Regions from separate parts of the Paraburkholderia sp. BR10882 genome, predicted to be linked through region 1. Evidence: predicted binding sites of a transcription regulator. Region 1 holds the regulator's gene; each other region holds the start of a gene.

Region 1 (4,162 bases):
CGGCGTCGACTTCGGCGAGGGAGCGCAGCTTCGAGACGATCGAGTTCAGCTGCGAGAGCATCGCCTCATCGGATTCCGATAACGCCGCGAGCGCGCCTTGTACGCCTTCGATCAGGTTGGCCGAGTTCGAAAGCCGCACGTGCTCCGCGTTCACTTCCTCCCATTCGCCCGGCTGCGGCGCGAGCTTGTCGAGCTCGGCGAGCTGCCACGCGAGGCGCTCGCGCTCGAGTTGCAGCTCGCGGTCGCGCGACATGGCGCTCTGCAGGGCGAGACGCGCGTCGCGTGCCTCGCGCCACGCGCGCGTGACGGTGGCGGCGAGATCCGTGAGGCCCGCGTGCGTGTCGAACAGTTCGCGCTGCGCATCGGGGCGCATGAGCAGTTGGTGAGCATGCTGGCCGTGGATGTCCACGAGCATTTCGCCCAGCTCGCGCAGTTGCGCGAGCGTGGCGGGCGTCCCGTTGATGAAGGCGCGCGAGCGCCCGCCGCTGTCCACCACGCGGCGCATCATGACCGTGTGCTCGCCGTCGCCGTTCGTGAGCGCCTGCTCGTCGAGCCAAAGCGCGGCATGCGCGGGCACGTCGAACTCGGCGGTGATGTCGGCGCGGGCCTCGCCGGTGCGCACGACGCTCGCGTCGGCGCGCGTGCCGAGCGTGAGGGCGAGGGCATCGATCAGGATCGACTTGCCCGCGCCGGTTTCGCCGGAAAACACGGTGAAACCGCTATCGAATTCGAGGTCGAGCGCGGCGACGATCACGAAGTCGCGAATCGAGAGATGGCGAAGCATGGCGTCTGGTTCTGCTTTTTGGGTTGGCTTTGATTACCGTGGGACTGCTGGCTGCATGGCAACGCACCCGCGCGCTTCACGCCAGGACGCGGGTTTAGTCCTCCGGATCGCCCTGCAGCAAGGGGTGCTCGTTCCAATGCAGCTTCTTGCGCAGCGTGCGGTAGTAGCTATAGCCGACCGGGTGCAGGAAGGGCACCGTGTGGCGCGAGCGGCGCACCTCGATCACGTCGTTCAGTTCCAGCGCCGTGAACGACTGCATGTCGAAGTTCACGTTGACGTCGCGGCCCGCCACGATCTGGATGCTTACCTTGCAGTCGTCGGGCAGCACGATCGGGCGGTTCGAGAGCGCATGCGGCGCGATCGGTACGAGCACGATGCCTTGCAGCTGCGGATGCAGGATCGGCCCCTGCGACGAGAGCGCGTAGGCGGTCGAGCCCGTGGGCGTCGCGACGATCAAGCCGTCGGAGCGCTGGTTGTACATGAAGCGGCCATCGACGTTCACGCGCAGTTCGGCCATGCCCGAAAAGCCGCTACGGTTCACGACCACGTCGTTGAAGGCGAGCGCGTGGTAGATCGGGTCGCCGTCGCGGGTGATGCGCGACTCGAGCAGCGAGCGCTCCTCGCGCTCGAACGAGCCCGCGAGCAGTTGCGGCACGACCTCCTGCATCTCGGAGAACGCGATGTCGGTAATGAAGCCGAGCCGCCCGTGGTTGATGCCGATGAGCGGCGTGCGGTAGGGCGCGAGCTGGCGGCCGATGCCGAGCATCGTGCCGTCGCCGCCGAGCACGACGGCCACGTCCGCGCGCGCGCCGATTTCGGACGGCTGCAGCGCGGGATAGCCTTGCGCGCCGATTTCCTCTGCGGTTTGCGCTTCGAACACGACCTCGAAGCCGCGCTTCGAAATGGTCTGGGCGAGCGCCGTCAGCGGCTCGGCAATGCCTGGCGTATTGCTGCGCCCAACGAGCGCAACCGTCTTGAACTGGCTCTGGATCTTCTGGATCTGCATGCCGGCATTACACCATAGTCAGGTCACGAAAAGAACCTGGCGCAAGCCGGGCACGGCCCGCCAGGCCTTGCGCGCCGCGCCCTCCCGCCCTAAGCCGGTGACACGGCGATGACAACGCGCGATGTGCCAGACGATGTGCCATGCAACATGCCCGGCGGTAACGGCCGAAACCGGGCCGCCCCACGCGGCGGGCCTGCCCGTCGGGCCCGACCTGGCGGCGCACTCGCGGCCAACCCGCCATTAGGCTAAAATTTTGAGTCATGCTAGATCCCCGCGCACAAACCCTCCTCAAGACGCTGATCGAGCGCTACATCGCCGAAGGTCAGCCGGTCGGCTCGCGCACGCTGTCGCGCTATTCCGGCCTGGAGTTGAGCCCGGCGACGATCCGCAACGTCATGTCGGACCTCGAGGAGCTGGGTCTCGTGTCCAGCCCGCATACCTCGGCCGGGCGTGTGCCCACGCCGCGCGGCTATCGCCTGTTCGTCGACACCATGCTCACCGTCGAGCCCAGTTCGGACGACGACGCGCTCACGCGGGCGGTAAAGACCACGCTGCGCCCCGGCGAGCCGCAGAAAGTGGTGGCGGCGGCGGCCAGCGTGCTCTCGAACCTCTCGCAGTTCGCGGGCGTGGTGCTGACGCCCCGGCGCAGCCACGTGTTCAAGCAGATCGAGTTCATGCGCCTGTCCGACAAGCGCATCCTGCTCATCATCGTGACGCCCGAAGGCGACGTGCAGAACCGCATCATGGCGACGCAGCGCGACTTCACGCCTTCCGAGCTCATCGAAGCCTCAAATTACATCAACGCGCACTTCGCGGGCCTGTCGTTCGACGAGGTGCGCCGCCGCCTGCGCGAGGAAATCGACGCGCTGCGCGGCGACATGACCACGCTCATGCACGCGGCCGTGACCGCGAGCACCGAAGAGCCCGAAAGCGGCGACACCTTGCTCATTTCCGGCGAGCGCAACCTGCTCGAAGTGGCCGACCTTTCCTCGGACATGGCGCGCCTGCGCAAGCTCTTCGACGTATTCGACCAGAAAACCAGCCTGCTGCAGCTGCTCGACGTCTCGAGCCACGCGCAGGGTGTGCAGATTTTCATCGGAGGCGAGTCGCAACTCGTGCCGATCGAGGAAATGAGCGTGGTGACGGCTCCCTACGAGGTGAACGGCAAGATCGTCGGCACGCTTGGCGTGATCGGACCGACGCGCATGGCGTACAACCGCGTGATTCCGATCGTCGACATCACGGCGCGCCTGCTCTCGCTCACGCTCAGCCAGAACTGAGCGCCGCATCGGGCACCGGGCATCGGACCACCCTCTTTCCGACGATCATCCCCCGAAAGGCGTGGCGCGCGCCATCGGCCGAATGGCCAACGTGCGGTGAGTCGCCGCGTCGCGGGTCCGGTTTGGCCCGCCAGGACCGCCCGCTATAATGCTTGTTTCATGCAACCGTTGCTGCGCATTCGCGCGGCGCCACTGATCGCCTATGCGTTTCGACCTGGAGCGGCCTTCGCAGTCCGCCGCGGCGCATCGCGTCGCCGTGCTGCTCATCAACCTGGGCACGCCGGACGCGCCCACGCCGCGCGCCGTGCGCCGCTATCTCGCGCAGTTCCTGTCCGATCCGCGCGTGGTCGAGATTCCGGCGCCGATCTGGCAGGTCATCCTGCGCACGCTGATCCTGCCGTTTCGCGGCCGGTCGTCGGCGAAGAAGTACGCGGCGGTCTGGACGCCCGAGGGTTCCCCGCTGCGCGTGCATACGCAGAAGCAGACCGACGGCCTGCGCCATCTGCTGCAAATCAACGACTACACGGTCCTCGTCGATTACGCGATGCGCTACGGCACGCCCGACATCCCGGCGATGCTGAACCAGCTCAAGCTCGCGGGCGCGGAACGCATCCTGCTCATGCCGATGTATCCGCAGTACTCGGCGTCGACCACGGCCACGGCGTTCGACGCGGCCTTCGCCGCGCTGCGCCGCATGCGCAACCAGCCGGAAATTCGCACGGTGCGCGGCTATCACGACCATCCGGCGTATATCGCGGCGCTCGCGGCCCAGGTGCACCAGTACTGGCACGCGCACGGCAAACCCAATTTCGCGGCGGGCGACCGCCTCGTGCTGAGTTTTCACGGGGTGCCGAGCCGTACGCTCGATCTGGGCGACCCGTACCACGACCAGTGCCAGCAAACGGCCGCGCTCCTTATGCACGCGCTGGAGCTAACGCCGGTCGAATGCCGGGTGACCTTCCAGTCGCGTTTTGGGCGGGCGCAATGGCTCCAGCCATACACGGCGCCCACGCTGCGGGAACTGGGCGCGGGCGGCGTGCACCGTGCGGACGTGTTCTGCCCTGGTTTCACGGCGGATTGCCTGGAAACCAT
Region 2 (4,162 bases), on a different contig from region 1:
CACCGTGGCATCGGTCGTGAGCAATAGTCCCGCCACCGAAGCCGCGTTTTGCAGCGCCGTGCGCGTGACCTTGGTCGGATCGAGCACGCCCTTTTCGACCAGATCGCCGTATTCGCCCGTGGCCGCGTCGTAACCGAAGTTGCCCGTGCCTTCCGCGACCTTCGCCGCGACCACGCTCGCTTCTTCGCCCGCATTGCTCACGATCTGACGCAGCGGTTCTTCCAGTGCACGCAGCACGATCTTCACGCCCGCCGTCTGGTCGGCGTTCTTGCCCTTCAGGTCGAGGATCGCCTGACGCACGCGGATCAGCGCCACGCCGCCACCCGGCACGATGCCCTCTTCCACGGCCGCGCGCGTGGCATGCAACGCATCGTCCACGCGGTCCTTCTTTTCCTTCACTTCGATCTCGGTGGCGCCGCCCACCTTGATGACAGCCACGCCGCCCGCCAGCTTCGCCACACGTTCCTGCAGCTTCTCGCGGTCGTAGTCGGAGGTCGCTTCCTCGATCTGCACGCGAATCTGCTTCACGCGCGCCTCGATGGCGCCGGCTTCGCCCGCGCCGTCGATCACCGTGGTGTTTTCCTTGCCCACCTCGATGCGCTTGGCCTGGCCCAGCTCCTGGAGCGTGGCCTTCTCCAGCGTGAGGCCCGTTTCCTCGGCGACCACCTGGCCGCCCGTGAGGATCGCGATGTCTTCGAGCAGCGCCTTGCGGCGGTCGCCGAAACCCGGCGCCTTCACGGCCACCGTCTTCAGCACGCCGCGAATGTTGTTGACGACGAGCGTGGCGAGCGCCTCGCCCTCGATATCCTCGGCGATCAGCAGCAGCGGGCGCCCGGCCTTCGCCACCTGTTCGAGCAGCGGCAGCAGGTCGCGAATGTTCGAGATCTTCTTGTCGTGCAGGAGGATGAACGGATTGTCGAGTTCGGCGACCTGCTTGTCCGGGTTGTTGATGAAGTACGGCGAGAGATAGCCGCGATCGAACTGCAAGCCCTCCACGACGTCGAGTTCGTCGGCGAGCGACTTGCCGTCTTCCACCGTGATCACGCCTTCCTTGCCCACGCGATCGATCGCCTCGGCAATGCGCTGGCCAATCGACTCCTCGCCGTTGGCCGAAATCGTCGCGACCTGCGCAATCTCCTTGCTCGTCGTGGTGGGCTTGCTGATCTTCCTGAGTTCTTCAACGGCGGCCACCACCGCCTTGTCGATGCCGCGCTTCAGGTCGAGCGGGTTGAGCCCCGCCGCCACGTACTTCTGCCCTTCGCGCACGATCGCCTGCGCAAGCACGGTGGCGGTCGTGGTGCCGTCGCCCGCTGCGTCGCTCGTTTTCGAGGCGACTTCCTTGACGACCTGCGCGCCGATGTTCTGGAGCTTGTCGGCCAGTTCGATTTCCTTGGCGACCGAAACGCCGTCCTTGGTCACGACGGGCGCGCCGAAGCTGCGTTCGAGCACGACGTTGCGGCCCTTCGGGCCGAGCGTGACCTTGACGGCGTCGGCGAGCAGGTTCACGCCTTCGATGAGTTTGGTGCGGGCGATGTCGCCGAATACGATGTCTTTGGCTGCCATGATGACGTGCTCTCTCAGGTTCTCGCTTATTGATTGACGACTGCGACGATGTCTTCTTCGCGCAGCACGAGGAGTTCGTTGCCGTCCACCTTCACGGTCTGGCCCGCGTATTTGCCGAACAGCACGCGGTCTCCCGCGTTCAGGTCCGGCGCAATGCGGCGGCCGTCGTTGTCGCGGCGGCCCGGTCCCACGGCCAGCACTTCGCCCTGGTCGGGCTTTTCGGCGGCGCTATCGGGAATGACGATGCCCGAAGCGGTGCGGGTTTCCTGGTCGAGTCGTTTGACGATCACGCGATCGTGCAGTGGGCGCAGGCTCATGGGTGGCTTCCTTGCGGTTATCTCTCGGTTATTCGCGGTGAAAATGGCACTCGCCTCGTGCGAGTGCTGATGGAAAACCGAGTATAGAAAGCCGGCGCGCGCCGCTCCAATAACGGATTGGCAGATCGATATCTCACGAACGGGCTTATCGATATCGCGCGGAAGTGGAAAACGGAAAGGAGAGAGGAAAAGAGGAAGGGAGCGGCGTCAGGCAACGCCGCTCCGGGGTCGTGTTACTGCCGCGGCGCCAGACCGCGAACGACCGACACGAGCGCATCGACCTCTTCGCACGTGTTGTAGAACGCGAGCGAGGGCCGCACGGTGGCTTCCAGACCGAAACGGCGCAGAATGGGCTGGGCGCAATGATGCCCCGCGCGCACTGCAATGCCTTCGCGGCTCAGCGCCTGCCCCACCTCTTCGGTGCTGTAGCCCTTCAGCACGAACGACAGCACGCTGGCCTTGTCGCGAGCCGTGCCCACGAGGCGCACGCCCGGCACCGGCGCGAGCACGCTCGTTGCGTAGGCAAGCAGATCGTGCTCGTAACGCGCGATGTTTTCGATGCCGACGCGGCTCACATAGTCCAGCGCGGCGCCCAGCCCCACCGCATCGGCGATATTGCCGGTGCCCGCTTCGAAGCGCGACGGCGGCGGCTGGAACACCGTCCGCTCGAACGTCACGTCCTGAATCATGTTGCCGCCGCCCTGCCATGGCGGCATGTTTTCCAGCACCTCGCGCTTGCCGTACACCACGCCGATGCCGGTCGGCCCATAGATCTTGTGGCCCGAGAACACGAAGAAGTCCGCATCGAGCGCCTGCACGTCCACCCGCATGTGCGAAATCGACTGCGCGCCGTCGACCAGCGCCTTCGCGCCCGCACGATGCGCAAGCTCCACGATCTCGTCCACGGGCACGACCGTGCCCAGCGCGTTCGACACCTGCGTGACCGAGACGATCTTCGTGCGGTCGTTGAGCAGTTTGCGGTACTCGTCCAGCAGCACCTGGCCCGAATCGTCGACCGGAATGACGCGCAGCCTGGCGCCCTTGAGCGCGGCGAGCTGCTGCCACGGGACGATGTTCGCGTGGTGCTCGAGATGCGAGACGATGATCTCGTCGCCCTCGCCCACGTTCTGCACGCCCCAGGTCTTCGCGATCAGGTTGATCGCCTCGGTCGTGCCGCGCACGAACACGATCTCTTCGGGCGACGATGCATTGATGAAGCGCTGCACCGTCTTGCGCGCATGCTCGTACGCGTCGGTCGCTCTCGCCGCGAGCGTGTGCGCCGCGCGGTGAATGTTCGAGTTCTCGTGCGCGTAGAAGTACGCGAGGCGATCGATCACGGCCTGCGGCTTGTGCGTCGTCGCGGCGTTGTCGAACCACACCAACGGCTTACCGTTCACGCGCTCCTGGAGGATCGGGAAGTCGCGGCGCACCGCATTGACATCGAAAGGCGGATGCGCGCCGCGCAACGGCACGCCCTGGCTCACGCCTGGCGCCGCTGCCCGTTCGTCGAGAAAGTATCGCGCGGGGCCGCCATTTGCATCGTAGTCCCGACGATCGGGGGTCAGCAGGCCACGCAGCGCATCGTCGCCCGGCAAGCCGAACGCTTCGGGAGAGGCGAGCCCGTGCACCGGCACCTCGATATCGCGCGCCGTATCGCGCCAGCCGTTGCCCGCCGTTTCCGTGAAGTAGAACGGCGAACGCTCGCTCGTCGTGGCTCGCACTGGCTCGGACGGCTCGGCCACCGCGTAAGCCTGTGGCACGCCAAGCAGCGAGCCGCCCGCGCGCGGCTCCAGCGCCGGTGCGACCGTCACCGCGTTGTCGGGCAGTCCGTTCGCCGCCGCCGCGTGCGGCGCGAGCGCGGGTACGCGATTGCCGAGCGAAAGCACGTGCGTGGGCGCGGAAGGCGCGAGATTCAAGCCCGGCGCCTTGCCTTGCGGCGGCGCGAAGCCCGGCACGCCCGTGCCGGTGCCGCCCGGACCCGCGAGCGGTGAGCCCGCCGGCGCCGGATTGCTGACCGAGGCAAGTATCGGCGCGGCCGCGGGCAAGGCGGACGGCACGCCGCCTACCGCGCCGCTTCCTGCCGCGACGCCGGGCGCGCCTGCGCCGCCCGGCAACGTGCTGAAGAACTCGTTGGCGAGCCGCGCAAGCGTGGCGGGATCCGGCAGTCCGCCCGGCAACGGCGGATGCGCGATTTCCGTTGGGTTAGCGGTAGGTGTCAGGGTAGTCATGGTACTTGCCGATTTCCACGTCATCGAGCACAGCCAGCGCATCCGGCGAATGCA
Region 3 (4,162 bases), on a different contig from region 1:
GCCGACCAGATCGAGTGGATGGACCGCAATCTCGCGTACCGCGACAGCATCGTGCTGTCGGTGCATCCGCACAATGACCGCGGCACGGCGGTGGCCGCCGCCGAGTTGGCGCTGCTCGCGGGCGCGGACCGGATCGAAGGCTGCCTGTTCGGCAACGGCGAGCGCACCGGCAACGTCGATCTCGTCACGCTCGCGATGAACCTCTACACCCAGGGCATCGACCCGGGCCTCGACTTCTCGGACATCGACGCCGTGCGCCGCGTGGTCGAGCGCTGCAACCAGTTGCCCGTGCATCCGCGTCATCCGTATGCGGGCGACCTCGTGTTCACGGCGTTCTCGGGCTCGCACCAGGACGCGATCCGCAAGGGCTTCGCGCAGCAGCAGCCCGACGCCGTCTGGGAAGTGCCGTATCTCCCGATCGATCCCGCCGACCTCGGCCGCAGTTATGACGCGGTGATCCGCGTGAACAGCCAGTCGGGCAAGGGTGGCGCGACTTATCTGCTCGAGCGCGGCATGGGCTTCACGCCGCCGCGCCGCGTGCAGATCGAGTTCAGCCACGCCGTGCAGACCGTCGCCGATACGTCTGGCGAAGAGATCACGGGCGAGGCGGTCTGCGCACTGTTCGCGCGTGAGTACTTCGAAACGCGCGGGCCGGTTGCCAACGCCGGTTCGGGCCGCGTGCGCTGGGAAGGCCGTGATGTGGCCATGCCGGCTGCCACGAGCAGCGATGAGGCACATGCGCAAGCTGTGGCCGCCGCCATCGCGGCACTCGCCGGCGAGCACATTGAAATCACGTCGTTCGAGACTGAGCGCACCTCGCAGGGCGGTACGGCCGTGTTCGTCGGCGCGCGCGTGGGCGGCCAGCCGCTGCGCCACGGCGTCGGCGTGGGCGAAGACGCGGTCCATGCGTGCGTCGCGGCAGTGGTCAGCGCGGTGAACCGCGCGGCCTGGCCGCAAGTGGATCGGCGCGCGGCGGCCTGACGCCTTTCGCGCGTGTCGCGCGCTGTGCGCGAAGCAGTTTGGGTTTCAGCAGGGAAATCGGCGGCATTGTTGAGCGCCGGCGGCAAAACGGGCCGCCGGCGTGCGCCTGAAGCGCCTACACGGCGTTTCAGCGAGTGGACTTACCGGTCATCACTCGATCGCGCAACGCGTCGCCTGCCATGCGAGCAGACGCCAGTGGCCCCCTTCCTGCGTCTGGATCGCCGTATAGGCAATCGGAAAGAGCAGCGCACCGTTGTTCGCTTCCATCTCGATCAACACGCGGCCGGAGACCACGCAGGCCTCGTTGCCCGCGTGCAGCACGTCCTGCGACTGGATCTCGATCTGGCGGTAGCGGCGGCGGCCGGCCGTGATCGCGTCGATGAACTGCTGCTTGGTCTCGCGTTTGCCGTTGGTGTGGACGAAGGTCGCGTGATCGGACAGCAACTGGTCCAGCGACGTGCCGTCGCCGTCGACCATCGCGCGAAAGCGCTCGCGCTCAAGTCCGCGAATCGCATCGATCAGTTTTGCCGCCATCGCTCGAGCCCCTTGCGCGTTGGCCCGCGCCTGAGCGCAGATCTCCGCCGAAGATTTCTGCATACGTCTGGCTGAAATTTATACCAGGTTTTGGCACAAGGATACTTGCGATCAAAGACATCGCCTCCATCTATGGTGCATACGCCACGCGCCCGGTGAGAACTGCGCCTGGCGTAGCGACATCTCCGCGGCCGCGCCCGGATGTCGCAGCGCAGCACTTTCCGCTTTATCCGATGTCTATTTCTCAGATTGTGTGACAAGGTCCTGGCGCTGCGCGGCCCCTCGAACGTCGCTGATTTCACCCCTTATTTCCCGCGCACTTCGCGCCGGACGCTGTCCCGTACTAGAGTGTTCCTTCGGCCTGCCCCTTGCGCAGGCCAGCGCCGGGCGCCGGGCCCCGCCCTGCTTGATTGCCGGCGTTTAGTGTAATCTATCGATACAACCATTTCGATAGGAATCAAAGAACCTTGAAGCCCCTACAGACTCCAAGTATTAGCACTCGGGGATTCAGAGTGCTAACATCCACCGTGGAGTCGGTGTCTGACTTTCGCAAGATTCCTGAGGAGTTCGCTACGTGAGCAACGCAATGACCATGACCCTTCCGAGTACGCTGAGCCCGTCGTCGGCCAAGGCCGGGGGCTCATTGGCGCTCGCGAATGCTTCCCTGTTGCCCGGCCAGCTGGGCAACATCGACGCTTATATTCAGGCCGTGAACCGGATCCCGATGCTGACGCCACAAGAAGAGCGTCAGTTCGCGACCGAGTTTCGCGAGCAGAACAATCTTGAAGGCGCGCGCCGCCTGGTGCTGTCGCACCTGCGCCTCGTGGTGTCGATCGCGCGTAATTATCTCGGCTATGGCCTGCCGCACGCCGACCTGATCCAGGAAGGCAACATCGGCCTGATGAAGGCCGTGAAGCGCTTCGACCCCGAGCAGAACGTGCGCCTGGTGTCGTACGCCATGCACTGGATCAAGGCTGAGATCCACGAATACATCCTGCGCAACTGGCGCATGGTGAAGGTCGCCACGACCAAGGCGCAGCGCAAGCTGTTCTTCAACCTGCGCAGCCACAAGCAGGGCCTGCAGTCGTTCACGCCGGAAGAGATCGACGGCCTCGCGCAGGAACTGAACGTGAAGCGCGAAGAGGTCGTGGAGATGGAAACGCGCCTGTCGGGCGCCGACATCGCGCTCGAAGGCCAGACCGAAGACGGCGAGGAGTCGTTCGCCCCGATCGCCTGGCTCGCCGACTCGCACAGCGAGCCGAGCGCCGTGCTCGCCGCACGTTCGCGCGACCGCCTGCAGTCGGACGGCATTGCGAGCGCGCTGGAAGCGCTCGACGCACGCAGCCGCCGCATCATCGAGGCGCGCTGGCTCAACGTGGACGACGATGGTTCGGGCGGCTCGACCCTGCACGAGCTGGCCGACGAGTTCGGCGTTTCGGCCGAGCGCATTCGCCAGATCGAGGCGAGCGCCATGAAGAAGATGCGCACCGCCCTCGCCGACTACGCGTAAGCGTCGCCAGGTCTCACCGGCACACCGAAAACCCCGTTCCCGCGAACGGGGTTTTTCTTTTGCGCGCACCACACGCTGCGCACCTTCGCACCGGCCTCGCTGATTCCACCCTAAGATGATTTCGAGGTGGTGAGCCAGAGGCCGCGCCGCGGTCTGGCCTCGTAACGCGTTCGAGGGCACCCGTCGCCATGATCCCGGCATCCGGTCAACGCCAGCGCACATCGTCGCTGCTGCGCACGCGCATCCTCCAGTGGATGCGCGGCCCCACCTTCGCGCGCGATATTGCCCTCGTTCTTGCCGTCAAGCTCGTCCTCTTGATGGCGCTCAAATACGCGTTCTTCAATCATCCGCAGGCAGAAGACATGAGCATGCCGCCTGCCGCTGTCGCGCAGGCCATCCTGGCCGTGCCCGAGTCTACGGCGCTCAAGCCGTCATTGTCCCAATCCCCGACCATGCCGCCCCCGCGAGGAGACCGTCATGCCCACGATTGAATCGGTGGAACTCTCGCGTCTTCAGTTCGCCATCACCGCGCTCTACCACTTCCTGTTCGTGCCCCTCACGCTCGGCCTCTCGTGGCTGCTCGTCATCATGGAGTCCGTCTATGTGATGACCGGCAAGGAGATCTACAAGGACATGACGCAGTTCTGGGGCAAGCTCTTCGCCATCAACTTCGCGATGGGCGTCACCACCGGCCTCACGATGGAGTTCCAGTTCGGCACCAACTGGTCGTACTACTCGCACTACGTGGGCGACATTTTCGGCGTGCCGCTCGCCGTGGAAGGGCTCGCGGCGTTCTTCCTCGAATCGACCTTTGTCGGGGTGTTTTTCTTCGGCTGGAATCGCCTGTCGAAAGGCGCACACCTCTTCACCACGTTTCTCGTCGCACTCGGCTCGAACCTCTCGGCGCTGTGGATTCTCATCGCCAACGGCTGGATGCAGAACCCCGTGGGTGCGTCGTTCAACTACGAAACCATGCGCATGGAACTCACCAGCCTGTTCGCGGTGATCTTCAACCCCGTCGCGCAGGTGAAGTTCGTGCACACGGTTTCGGCCGGCTATGTGACGGCGTCGATGTTCGTGCTCGGCATTTCGTCGTGGTACCTGCTGCGCCGGCGCGACGTCGAGTTCGCGCTGCGC

What was found. The regulator HrcA, encoded in region 1, represses chaperone genes, less so after heat shock. The targets are predictions, from matches to a motif close to TTAGCACTCNNNNNNNNNGAGTGCTAA.
Region 2: the regulator HrcA is predicted to act here: its motif matches at 1,924-1,950, upstream of AB3X99_RS34080 (co-chaperone GroES).
Region 3: the regulator HrcA is predicted to act here: its motif matches at 2,008-2,034, upstream of rpoH (RNA polymerase sigma factor RpoH).

What each region holds. Positions count from the first base shown of each region.
Region 1 is NZ_JBFPKP010000003.1:135,878-140,039, forward strand. It holds gene recN (DNA repair protein RecN) at 1-784, opposite strand, end outside; gene AB3X99_RS09900 (NAD kinase) at 879-1,790, opposite strand; gene hrcA (heat-inducible transcriptional repressor HrcA) at 2,051-3,070, shown strand; gene hemH (ferrochelatase) at 3,273-4,162, shown strand, end outside.
Region 2 is NZ_JBFPKP010000021.1:50,344-54,505, forward strand. It holds gene groL (chaperonin GroEL) at 1-1,563, opposite strand, end outside; gene AB3X99_RS34080 (co-chaperone GroES) at 1,590-1,880, opposite strand; gene AB3X99_RS34085 (family 2A encapsulin nanocompartment cargo protein cysteine desulfurase) at 2,114-4,108, opposite strand; gene AB3X99_RS34090 (family 2A encapsulin nanocompartment shell protein) at 4,083-4,162, opposite strand, start outside.
Region 3 is NZ_JBFPKP010000008.1:266,400-270,561, reverse strand. It holds gene leuA (2-isopropylmalate synthase) at 1-981, shown strand, start outside; gene AB3X99_RS21975 (nuclear transport factor 2 family protein) at 1,132-1,515, opposite strand; gene rpoH (RNA polymerase sigma factor RpoH) at 2,090-3,025, shown strand; gene cydP (cytochrome oxidase putative small subunit CydP) at 3,214-3,516, shown strand; gene AB3X99_RS21960 (cytochrome ubiquinol oxidase subunit I) at 3,503-4,162, shown strand, end outside.